DNA from 3 places in the Arthrobacter sp. NPDC058192 genome. Region 2 is predicted to be linked to each of the others. Evidence: riboswitches for the same ligand, from Rfam matches in the RefSeq annotation. Region 2 holds a riboswitch; each other region holds the start of a gene.
The links. A riboswitch is a leader RNA that binds a small molecule or an ion and turns the genes downstream of it on or off. The one in region 2 is predicted to bind cyclic di-AMP.
Positions count from the first base shown of each region.

Region 1: it holds a riboswitch for cyclic di-AMP, as region 2 does, so the genes downstream of both, ACFVVK_RS13755 (hypothetical protein) here and ACFVVK_RS10930 (NlpC/P60 family protein) in region 2, are expected to answer to the same signal.
Region 3: it holds a riboswitch for cyclic di-AMP, as region 2 does, so the genes downstream of both, ACFVVK_RS10090 (hypothetical protein) here and ACFVVK_RS10930 (NlpC/P60 family protein) in region 2, are expected to answer to the same signal.

Region 1 is NZ_JBHVVJ010000013.1:17,055-20,320, forward strand. It holds gene ACFVVK_RS13745 (cation:proton antiporter) at 1-1,157, opposite strand, end outside; gene ACFVVK_RS13750 (hypothetical protein) at 1,165-1,419, opposite strand; cyclic di-AMP (ydaO/yuaA leader) riboswitch at 1,594-1,794, shown strand; gene ACFVVK_RS13755 (hypothetical protein) at 1,798-2,499, shown strand; gene ACFVVK_RS13760 (sensor histidine kinase) at 2,629-3,266, opposite strand, start outside.
Region 2 is NZ_JBHVVJ010000009.1:105,166-108,431, reverse strand. It holds gene ACFVVK_RS10935 (M23 family metallopeptidase) at 1-729, shown strand, start outside; cyclic di-AMP (ydaO/yuaA leader) riboswitch at 850-1,033, shown strand; gene ACFVVK_RS10930 (NlpC/P60 family protein) at 1,328-2,101, shown strand; gene ACFVVK_RS10925 (HNH endonuclease) at 2,323-2,823, shown strand; gene ACFVVK_RS10920 (NTP transferase domain-containing protein) at 2,850-3,266, shown strand, end outside.
Region 3 is NZ_JBHVVJ010000008.1:105,613-108,878, reverse strand. It holds gene ACFVVK_RS10100 (response regulator transcription factor) at 1-23, shown strand, start outside; gene ACFVVK_RS10095 (ATP-binding protein) at 45-1,682, shown strand; cyclic di-AMP (ydaO/yuaA leader) riboswitch at 1,839-2,026, shown strand; gene ACFVVK_RS10090 (hypothetical protein) at 2,026-2,835, shown strand; gene ACFVVK_RS10085 (glycosyltransferase) at 2,999-3,266, shown strand, end outside.

The DNA of each region.
Region 1 (3,266 bases), on a different contig from region 2:
TTGCCGCGTCCTCCGTGGACGTTCGGCGGAAGTGCGAACGTCCTGGCGGCCCGCGACCCGGCCACAGCGCTCGCCGCAATGGTGACCAGCGCACCCACCAGCAGGGCCGCTGCCTCGCCGGGGAGCAGCACCTGAAGCTGCGTGCCGATGCTCGCCGCCGCCACCGGAACGCCGAGCTGGGCCGCCGACAACACACCGAGCGGCAGCGGGAGTCCCAGGAAGGCCAAGCCCGCGTGGGTCAGCAGCGTTCCCGCCCCCAGGGCCATGCCCAAGCCGATCATGTCCGGATGCCCGGCCAGGTCCTTGAGTGTGAGGGAGGCACCAAGCCAGACGAAGAACACCGGGCCCAGAAAGCCGTCACTGACGGCGAACAATTGCCGGGCCAGCCGCCGCGGTTCGCCGACGGCAGCCATGACCAGGCCGAAGGAGAAGCCGGCCATCATCACCGAGACATTGCTGAACGTCGCCACACCGGCCAGGGCAAAAAGGACCGCCAGCTGGACGCGCAGTTCCAGGGCGAACTTGCGGGCTTCCGAGAGCCGGTGGAAGCGCCCGCGGATGCCGCTGCTCTCCAGCCGACGCAGCACAAAGAAGAGCGCGACGGAGCACGCCGTCACTGTTAGCAGGCCCAGTGCCGCCCGCCCGGCGTGCGGCGGGTCCACCATAAGCGGCAGCGCCACAATGCAGGCGATGTCGGCGATCGCCACCTGCGCGATCATGGCGACGACGGCGGGTCCGCCCAGCCGCAGGGAGTCGACGATCGGAAGGACCAAGGCAGCCGACGACGACGCCAGCAGCACGACGTACAGGGGAGCATGTCCGGTCCCGAAAAGCAGACCGATTCCGGTTCCGACGGCCACGGCAGCCGCTGTGGCAGCCGCGGCCCGCCGGGCACCATGGCCGAGTGCGGAACGGATCACCGGATCCCTCACCGGAACATGGGTTCCGGCCACAAACATCATCAGCGCAAACCCGATGTTGGCCAGCAGGCTGAATGTCGGATCGGCCGGGTCCACGAGGCCCAGCCCGCTCCGCCCGATCAGGATTCCTGCCAGCAGTTCGCCCAGCACCACCGGCAGCCGCCAGCGCACCGGCAGTGCCAGCAGGGGACCGGCCAGGGCCGCGACGGAGATCAGCGCCAGGGACAGGAACGTCATGGCGCGCCTAGCCTGCCGACCGGCGTTCCACCACCGCGTACGCTCGGCCATCCAAGAAGGCCCAGTCATTGACCACCATGAACCCGAGCGTGTCCACCCGGTCGTTCAGGACGTGCTCGTCGAAGCCGCCGTCGCGCGGTTCCGCATCCCACGTAGCCACGTGCACGTCTTGCCCGTCCAGGATCAGCAGTTCGGTGTTGACGTCGAAATCCTCCTGGGGCTGGTTGCTCAACTGGCAGATGGCAACGCAGTGGTTTCTCATCTTGGGCCTCCGCTTCGAGGTGGTGCTGATGGCATCATCCTACGTTCGGAAGCCCTGCCGCCCTATGGGCAGCGTCCGCTCCGGGTGTGGCCTTCGTTACCTTAATGTGACATTTGGCCGGACCTCGGGTTACCGTGGATATGTGCCCAGTTGATTCCGAGACGGGCGCCCCCCAGCCGATTGCCTAACTCTGCCGCGGCCCGGGGGTAACTCGCATCGACGACCGGCAGAGACGGGGAAACCACTTTTGACCTGCTGATCACGCAGGTCTTGGGGTGAAGCCGCACAGTGCCCGCTATGACGGGCCCGGGAGTGCGGCCGGGTGCCTCCCATCCGAATCCGACAGCTCACCTCGCAGGCATTGGGAGAGGTACATTCTTGTCTTCAATCAATACTTTTGCGCGCCATGCCGCCGTTCTCGCCGCCGCATCGGGCCTCGTTCTGACCACCGGAATGGCGGCCAACGCCGCCACAGCACCGGTGCAGCGCGGTGCCGTCGCGGCGTCCCATGTGGACGTCAAGGGACTGGTCAGCGCGCCGCTCACGGCCGATTCAAGCGTTAGGATCAGCTTCGACCGCCCCGCGGTGGCTGCCGTCGCCGCGCCGGTCACCCAACAGCCCAAGCCCGCCGCCGCAGTTCCTGCCGCAGTTCCCGCAGTAGCGCCTGCGGCGAAGCCCGTGGCGCCGAAGGCAACCGTGCACGTTCAGGCGGCCCCGGCCGCAGCGCCCGCTGCCAAAGCCCCCGCCGCTCTGGCGCCCGCTGCCGGCCGCAACGCCATCATGCTGGCTTCCGCCTACCGCCAGGTGGGCATCACGCAGGACTGCACCGCCATGGTGGAAAAAGCCCTTCGCGCGGCGGGTAAGCCGGTTGGCGACATCGGTCCGCGGGCCTTCCTTGGCCTCGGAACCCGTGTCTCGACCCCGATCCCCGGCGACATGGTGGTCCAGTCCGGCCACGTCGGCATCTACGCCGGCAACGGCCGCGTGGTCAGCGGCGGCATGAACTACAAGAACCAGACGATGGTCCACCCCCTCTCCTGGCTCACCGCGACGGGCCCCGTGACCTTCGTCCGCGCCTAGGCCGTAGTGCCCCACGGGGCGAGAACACTTCCAGGCCAGAACAAACCGGGCCTGTTAGTCCGGAAAGACCGGCGATCGACTGCCTTTGGGGGCAGGCGATCGCCGGTTTTTTCCTGTGCCGTCACTCTGTCATATGCGATGCGGTCTCCTTGCGCCCTCATCCGCTGCCAGCGGAAGCGTCATCTTCATGACGGTTCCTCCGGGACCGGTCGCAGCCACCGCGACGGTGCCCCCGGCAGCCACCGCGATTTCCCGGACCAGGGCCAAACCAATGCCGAAGCTCCGCTGTCCCTGCGTCCCGCCGCTGCTGGAGGTCCGCACAAAACGGTCAAAGATCCGGTCCTGGTCCACACCGGTGATTCCGGTCCCCGTGTCCGCAACGGTGATGACCGCGCGCTTTTGCTCGATCGCGGTCCTGATGGATACGCGGCCGCCCGGCGGGGTGTGAGCGAGCGCGTTATCTGCCAGGGCGAGGACAGCACGGCGGAATGCATTTTCATCGACCCGCGCCTGCGGCCGGGCGTCGGCGGCGAATTCCAGGTGTACGTCCCGTTGCTCTGCCACCAGCCGGATGCTCTCGGCAACGCCGGCGGCGGCGACGGCCAAATCCACTGGCGGTATTGCTGGGTTGGGGGCGTCGGCGGTTGCGGCGAGCAGGAGTTCGTTGACGATGCCGGTCAGCGTGGCAGCGTCCTTGCGGATCAGGGCCAGGTCCTGACCGTGCTTGGATACGGGCTCGACGTTGCGCTGGGCCAGCTGGATCCGGG
Region 2 (3,266 bases):
CGCGACGCGCACCGCGACGAACGCCGCCGCCGCCGCGCTCCGTTCCGTCAGGTTACGGATTTCGCCGCAGCCAGCGGCGTGGGGCAGAAGGCCGGCATCGCGCTGGCCGCCACGGGCCTGGTCCTCACGGTGACGGTACCCGTGACCAGCCCCGTGATGGCCACCTCCGCGGGAACCGGCGCGGTTTCTGCTGCCGTTCAGCCGGATGTCACCGCTGCGGCCGCCGCGAAGGTCGACTTCAGCCGCACGGCTGTTGCCACCAAGGGCGACCCCGACGGCAAGCTCAAGCAGCTGCTTAGTGCGCAGTCTGTGGGCAGCATCACGCGTGCCGCCTCCGCCGGAACACTCGGCGCCCCGCTGGACCAGATGGTCACTGCCTCGCCGTTCGGTTACCGTGTGAACCCCATCACCGGCGGTCCGGGGGAGTTCCACCGGGGCCAGGATTACGCCGCGAAGTGCGGCACTGGTGTCCATGCCGCCGCCAGCGGCACCGTGACCTTCAATGGCTGGCATCCTTACGGTGGCGGAAACCGCGTGGTCATTGACCACGGCAACGGCCTGGAGACCACGTATAACCACCTGTCCTCCTCCTCGGTCAAGGTCGGCCAGAAGGTCTCGCGCGGCGACATCATCGCCATGAGCGGGACCACCGGCGCCTCGACGGGCTGCCACCTCCACTTTGAAGTCATGGTCAATGGCGACGTCGTTGACCCCCTCGGCTGGCTCTAAAGATGATGGGCCACTCTCGCATCCTTGTGACACGCCGTGATCTGAATGTGACTTTGAGGTCCGACTGCTGTAGGGTTTGAAGCACGCCAACTTTTCCGAAGTTGGCGCTCTTGAGTGGATTGCCTAGCTCTGCCACCGCTCAAGGTCCGTTCGCATTACATCGTCTGGCAGGGGCGGGGGAACCAATTTTGGCCTTCGAAAGAAGGCCTAGGGGTTAAGTCGCAAAGCTTCCCAGGAAGCGGCGCGGCCGGGTGACTCCCATCCGAATCCGACAGCTCACCTCGTAGGCATTGGGAGAGGCTACCTTCGTGTCTTCACGCCACAACGCCGCGCGCATGCGCACGGGCGGGGCTCCTATGAGCCCGCTCAAATCCACATCACGTGCCGCCCTTGCCGGCGCCCGGATTGGATCACTTTCCGCTGGCTCATTCTCTATCGAGTCCGGACAGCATGCAGTCGCCGCTTTTGGCGCGTCTTCGCAGTACACCCTTCGCTAAGTAACCCATTTCGGGGCGATCCGGCGTACCCCCAAGATGCCGGAGCGTCCTAAGCCCGCGCCCGAAAGCGCGCGGCCCAGGAACACGAAAGAGAGAACTTAATGACTACTCGTGCAACCGTTGCACGGCACCGCGCCGAGGTCACCAAGACCAACTCGCTGGCTGTTATTGCCAAGGCAGTCGGCGACAACGCCGGCGGCATGGGCCGTCAGGCCGCGGTCATCGCCGCAGCTTCCGGCTTGGTTCTGACCAGCGGAATCGCAGCCAACGCTGCTGAGACCAACGTTCAGCGCGAATCCACCTCCGCTTCCGCCCTGGAAGTCCAGTCGGCTGCTCCGGCAACGATCTCGGCTGCCTCCACCATCGCGATCTCCTACGAGAAGCCCGCCGTCACCACGTCGCCGGCTCCCGTCGTCGAGGCTGCCAAGCCCGTCGTCAAGGTCCAGGAATCGACGGCCACCCAGGCCGGCGGCGCCCAGGCCGCCGGCACCAAGCTTGGCGTCAGCGGCGCAGCTGCCCAGGCCCCCGCCGCTGCAGTCGCAAGCGGCGCCGGCGCAACCATCGCCGCCGCTGCCTACGCGCAGATCGGCGTGGCGCAGGACTGCACCGCCCTCGCCACCAACGCGCTGGCCGCAGCCGGCATCCACTACCACGGCTGGCCGGCAGGCTACCTGTCCCTCGGCCGCACCGTGAGCGCCGCCGAAGCCCGTCCGGGCGACCTGGCCTACTACCAGAACGGCGGCGTCGGCATGGCTCACATCGCTGTTTACGTCGGTAACGGCATGGCAGTCCACGGCGGCTGGAACGGCGGAACCACCGCACTGTACAGCGTGAACGTCGGCTCCGGCCCCGTCTTCATCCGCGTTGGCGGCTAGGCAAAAGCCTCCGCACCTCTAAAGACCCCCGCCTGTTGAGGCGGGGGTCTTTTGCGTTACCGGGCCATGAACGTCCCGCGCCGCCCACCGCCACGCGGAAGAAATATTCGGTGATCCGGCAGTTGAGTGTTTACTCTTGTCTTGTCGATCCATAGCCCGACCATGCAGAGGGCAGCCGGCCCTCGTGCCCCTGGCGGGTGCGGCCGTGAAGAGGTATGCGCATGCGCACTCTCGTTCTGAATGCTGGATATGAACCGCTGGCGGTGGTCACCTTCCGCCGGGCGCTCGTGCTTGTCCTGACCGGAAAGGCCAGCGTGGTGGCCGAAGGGGACGAACCCGTTGTCGGTCCCCAGGACATACTGGGCCGCCCGTCCGTGATCCTCCTGAACCGCTACGTCCGGCCGCGGTACAACACCATCACAACGGTCAGCCGCCGCGGCGTGCTCCGCCGCGACGCCCACCGCTGCGCCTACTGCGGGAAGGCCGCCCACACGATCGACCACGTCCAGCCCAAGTCCCGGGGCGGCGCGGACTCCTGGGAAAACCTCGTCGCGGCCTGCTTGCGCTGCAACAACGCCAAGGGCGACCACACGCCGGGGGAGATGGGCTGGAAACTCGGCTTTGCCCCCGGACCTCCAAAGGGCACCATGTGGCAGATCAAGGAACTCGAAAAGCCGACTCCCGCCTGGGATCCCTTCCTGCTGCCAGAATCGGCCGCCTGAACCAGACACCGCGCTAGGCTGGGCGGGTGGAGTTCGATGCCATTATTCTCGCCGGGGGCAGGTCTTCGCGCCTTGGCGGTGTCCCGAAGGCCAAGCTGACGTACGACGGCGCCACGCTGCTGGAGCGGTCGCTGGGTGCCGCGGACGCGGCCGGCCGCATCGTCGTCGTCGGTCCCGACCCGGGTGACCTTCCCGACGGGATCCTGAACTGCCGGGAAGAGCCGCCCTTCGCCGGGCCGTCCGCCGCCATCGCCGCCGGACTGAGCGCGCTGGCTGCGGACCACGCCGGAAAACCCGGCGCCGGGCGGGCTTCCGCGGCCTTGGGGTCCGCCGGTGTTCCGGCGCCCTTCACCCTGGTCCTTGCCTGTGACATGCCGCGGTCCGCGGCAGCGGTCAGCGCCCTTGCCGCGGCGCTGGCCGCCCGGCCAGACGGAGAGGAGGGC
Region 3 (3,266 bases), on a different contig from region 2:
ACGTCCTGAAGCCGGCGGACTGATCCGTGCCCACACTTTCCGGCGTGACCCGGGCTCCCGGACGCGACTGGCGCAACCCGTCCACGTGGCATCTGCGCACCCGGCTGGTACTGGTCGCGATGGCACTGCTGGTGGCCATCTGCGGCGCGGTGGGTCTGTTCAGCTACGCCTCCATGGATCTCTTCCTCACCCGGCAGCTCGATGACCAGCTCGGCCAGGCCTCCCACCGCTCGAGCGAGTTCGGCCGGCCCGCCGTCGGCAACCCGGGCGGCCGTCCCGACCCCCTCGAGGCCCGCGGGCAGGGCGCCGGGACGCTGAACGCACGGCTGCTCGACGGCGCGGTCAGCAGGGCCGGCTTCCTGGCCGGTGACGGCACCCGGGAGAGCCTCTCCCCCGACGACAATGCGGTCCTACTGGCACTCACCCCGAACGGTGTACCAGTGGACCGGACCCTTTCGGCGGGCGCGTACCGGCTTACGGCCGCGCGCGCACCCTATGGCGACATCATTGTCACCGGGCTCCCGCTGGCAGAAAAGCAAAACACCTTAGCCTCGCTGGTGTGGACCATGGTGGTGGTATCCGCCGGAGGGCTTGTGCTGATCGGACTCGCGGGCACGGCCCTGATCCGGCGCACCATGAAGCCGCTGGAGCAGCTCTCCGAAGTGGCCACCAAGGTCTCTCGCCTGCCGCTGGATGCCGGCGAAGTGGCGCTGGGGGTGCGCGTCCCGGCGTCGGCCGCCCATCCTGGAACGGAAGTGGGCAGCGTGGGCCACGCACTAAACCAGATGCTGGACAACGTCGCCAGCGCCCTGGAATCGCGGCAGGAGAGCGAAACGAAGGTACGGCAGTTCGTTGCTGACGCCTCGCACGAGCTCCGCACACCGCTCACGGCCATCCGCGGCTACACAGAGCTGATGCGGATGACCGAGCACTTCACGCCCGACGGCGAGAGGTCCCTGTCCCGCGTCCAAAGCCAGTCTGAGCGAATGACCACCCTCGTGGAAGACCTGCTGCTGCTGGCGCGGCTGGACGAGGGGCAGCCGCTCAAGATGGCCGATGTCGACCTCACCCAGTTGGCCATCGAGACGGTGAGCGACGAAAAGGTCATGGCGCCGGACCATGTCTGGCAGCTGGAACTCCCAGACGGGCCTGTGGCCGTTCGCGGCGACGCGGCGCAGCTCCACCAGGTCATCGCCAACCTCCTGTCCAATGCGCGCAAGCACACGGCACCGGGAACCACAGTGGTCACCGGCGTCATGCGTTCGGCCGACGGCAGTGCCGTGGTCACGGTAACGGACAACGGCGGCGGCATCGCCCCGGAGTTCGTCGGCCGGGTCTTCGCCCGCTTCGCGCGGGCCGACGCCGCACGCAGCAATCCGGCGGCCAACGCCGCACCCAGGCCCGCGGTGGCGACGGCGGGCGCCCGGTCCGGGTCCGCCGCCCGGGAAGTTTCTGCCGCTGTTTCTCGGGCTGCTTCCGGGGGCCGCGGCGGTGCCGCCGATGGCGTCCCCGGCAGTCGCGGCGCGGCTGCTGCCGTGCCGACGTCCGAAGGCACGAGCGGCCTGGGCCTCTCCATTGTCCAGTCGATCGTGGAGGCCCATGGCGGCACTGTGGAAGTCACGTCACGACCTGGCCGCACCGAGTTCGCTGTCCGGCTGCCTGCCGTGCCGCCGGTGGTGTAGCCAGCCCACCGGACCCACCATCTCCAGCTCTATCTCCCCGCCCGGAGACTCGACGCAAGCCGACACCCCGCCACTGTGACTCCTGTTACCAAATTGTGACTTCGGCGTCCGAGTGCTGTAGCGTCTTTAGCGTGCGGCCGTCACTAGTGCCGCGTATCCGGATGAACGCCAAACTCTGCCGCTTCCCGGATTCCGCTCGTACAGGCAGAGGCGGGGGACCCAGAGTTCCCGGGCATTCTGCATTCATGCGCCCTCGGGGTGAAGCCGACACGTGATTTTCCGTGCGGCCGGATGACCTCATCCGAACCCGACAGCTAACTCCGCCGGCGTATGAGAGGCGATCATGACTGAATTCCAGGTACAAACGCGCCCTGACGGCGTTTCCGATTCCCGCACCGCCAAGACGCGCCACCGCGCCGAACCGGCGAAAAAGACGACTGCCCTGTCCCGGCTGGCCGCCGGGTTGGGCATCAGCAGCCGCCGCGCCGCCGTCGCGACAGCCACCTGCGCCGTACTGCTGGCCGGCGGTGCCGCCGCTGTCCAGGCAGCCGAGACGGGCGCCCACGCGACGAACGCTGCGGGCACCGAGGCGGCCACGCTCGCCGACCCGCTGCCCAAGCTTAACTTCGAACAGGTCCTGGTCGCTGCGCCGGCGCCTGCAGCGCAGCACAACACGGCAGCACGGACCGCCGCGGCCAAGCCCGCCAAAGCGCCGGCCGCCGCTCCGGCAAAGGCGCCCGTGAAGGTGGCCGCCCCGGCTAAGGCGCCCGCAAAGGCGGCTGCCCCCGTGAAGGTGGCTGCCCCCAAAAAGGCACCAGCCCCCGCAAAGGCGCCTGTCGCCGTCAACGACCCGGCTGGAGCACAGGCTTACGCCGCCGCCAAGCTGGGCAGCTACGGCTGGGGCGCCGGTCAGATGCCGTGCCTGCAAAAGCTCTGGACCAAGGAATCGGACTGGAAGACCACTGCGACGAACGCCAGCAGCGGCGCCTACGGTGTGGTCCAGTCCCTGCCTGCCTCGAAGATGGCGAGCGCCGGTGCCGACTACATGACCAACTACCGGACCCAGATCAACTGGGGACTGGACTACGTCAAGTCGCGCTACGGCTCCCCCTGCGGGGCCTTGGACTTCCACCTGGCACACAACTGGTACTAGGCCGGCAAAACAGCCAGCCCGCGCACAGCGCGCACAGAGGCCCCGGATCCACGTGATCCGGGGCCTCCTCTGCGCGGGCGGGAGCCGGAGCGGGCCCGATTTCCACAGGCCCCGCACAGCTTCGCCCTAAAGCCTTCATATGGGCCGCCGGGAAAGTGGGACCATGACGTTCACAGACCAGGCCCCAGGAACCCTTCCCCATCCCGCGGCGACGCCGGCGGTCCCGGCGGGACCCGCTGCATCGTCCGCGCTGGCCTTGGCCGACGTGGCCGTCCCGGGCACGCTTGCCGGCCCTGCTGCGGGCGCGTTTGCCCTCCCGTTCACCACCGAAGCTGGCGGGCGCCGGTTGGCCATTGACACCCGTGCCAGCACGCCGGTGCTGGACGTCACCGTCCCCGTCTTCAATGAAGAGCGGGACCTCGAAGCCTGCC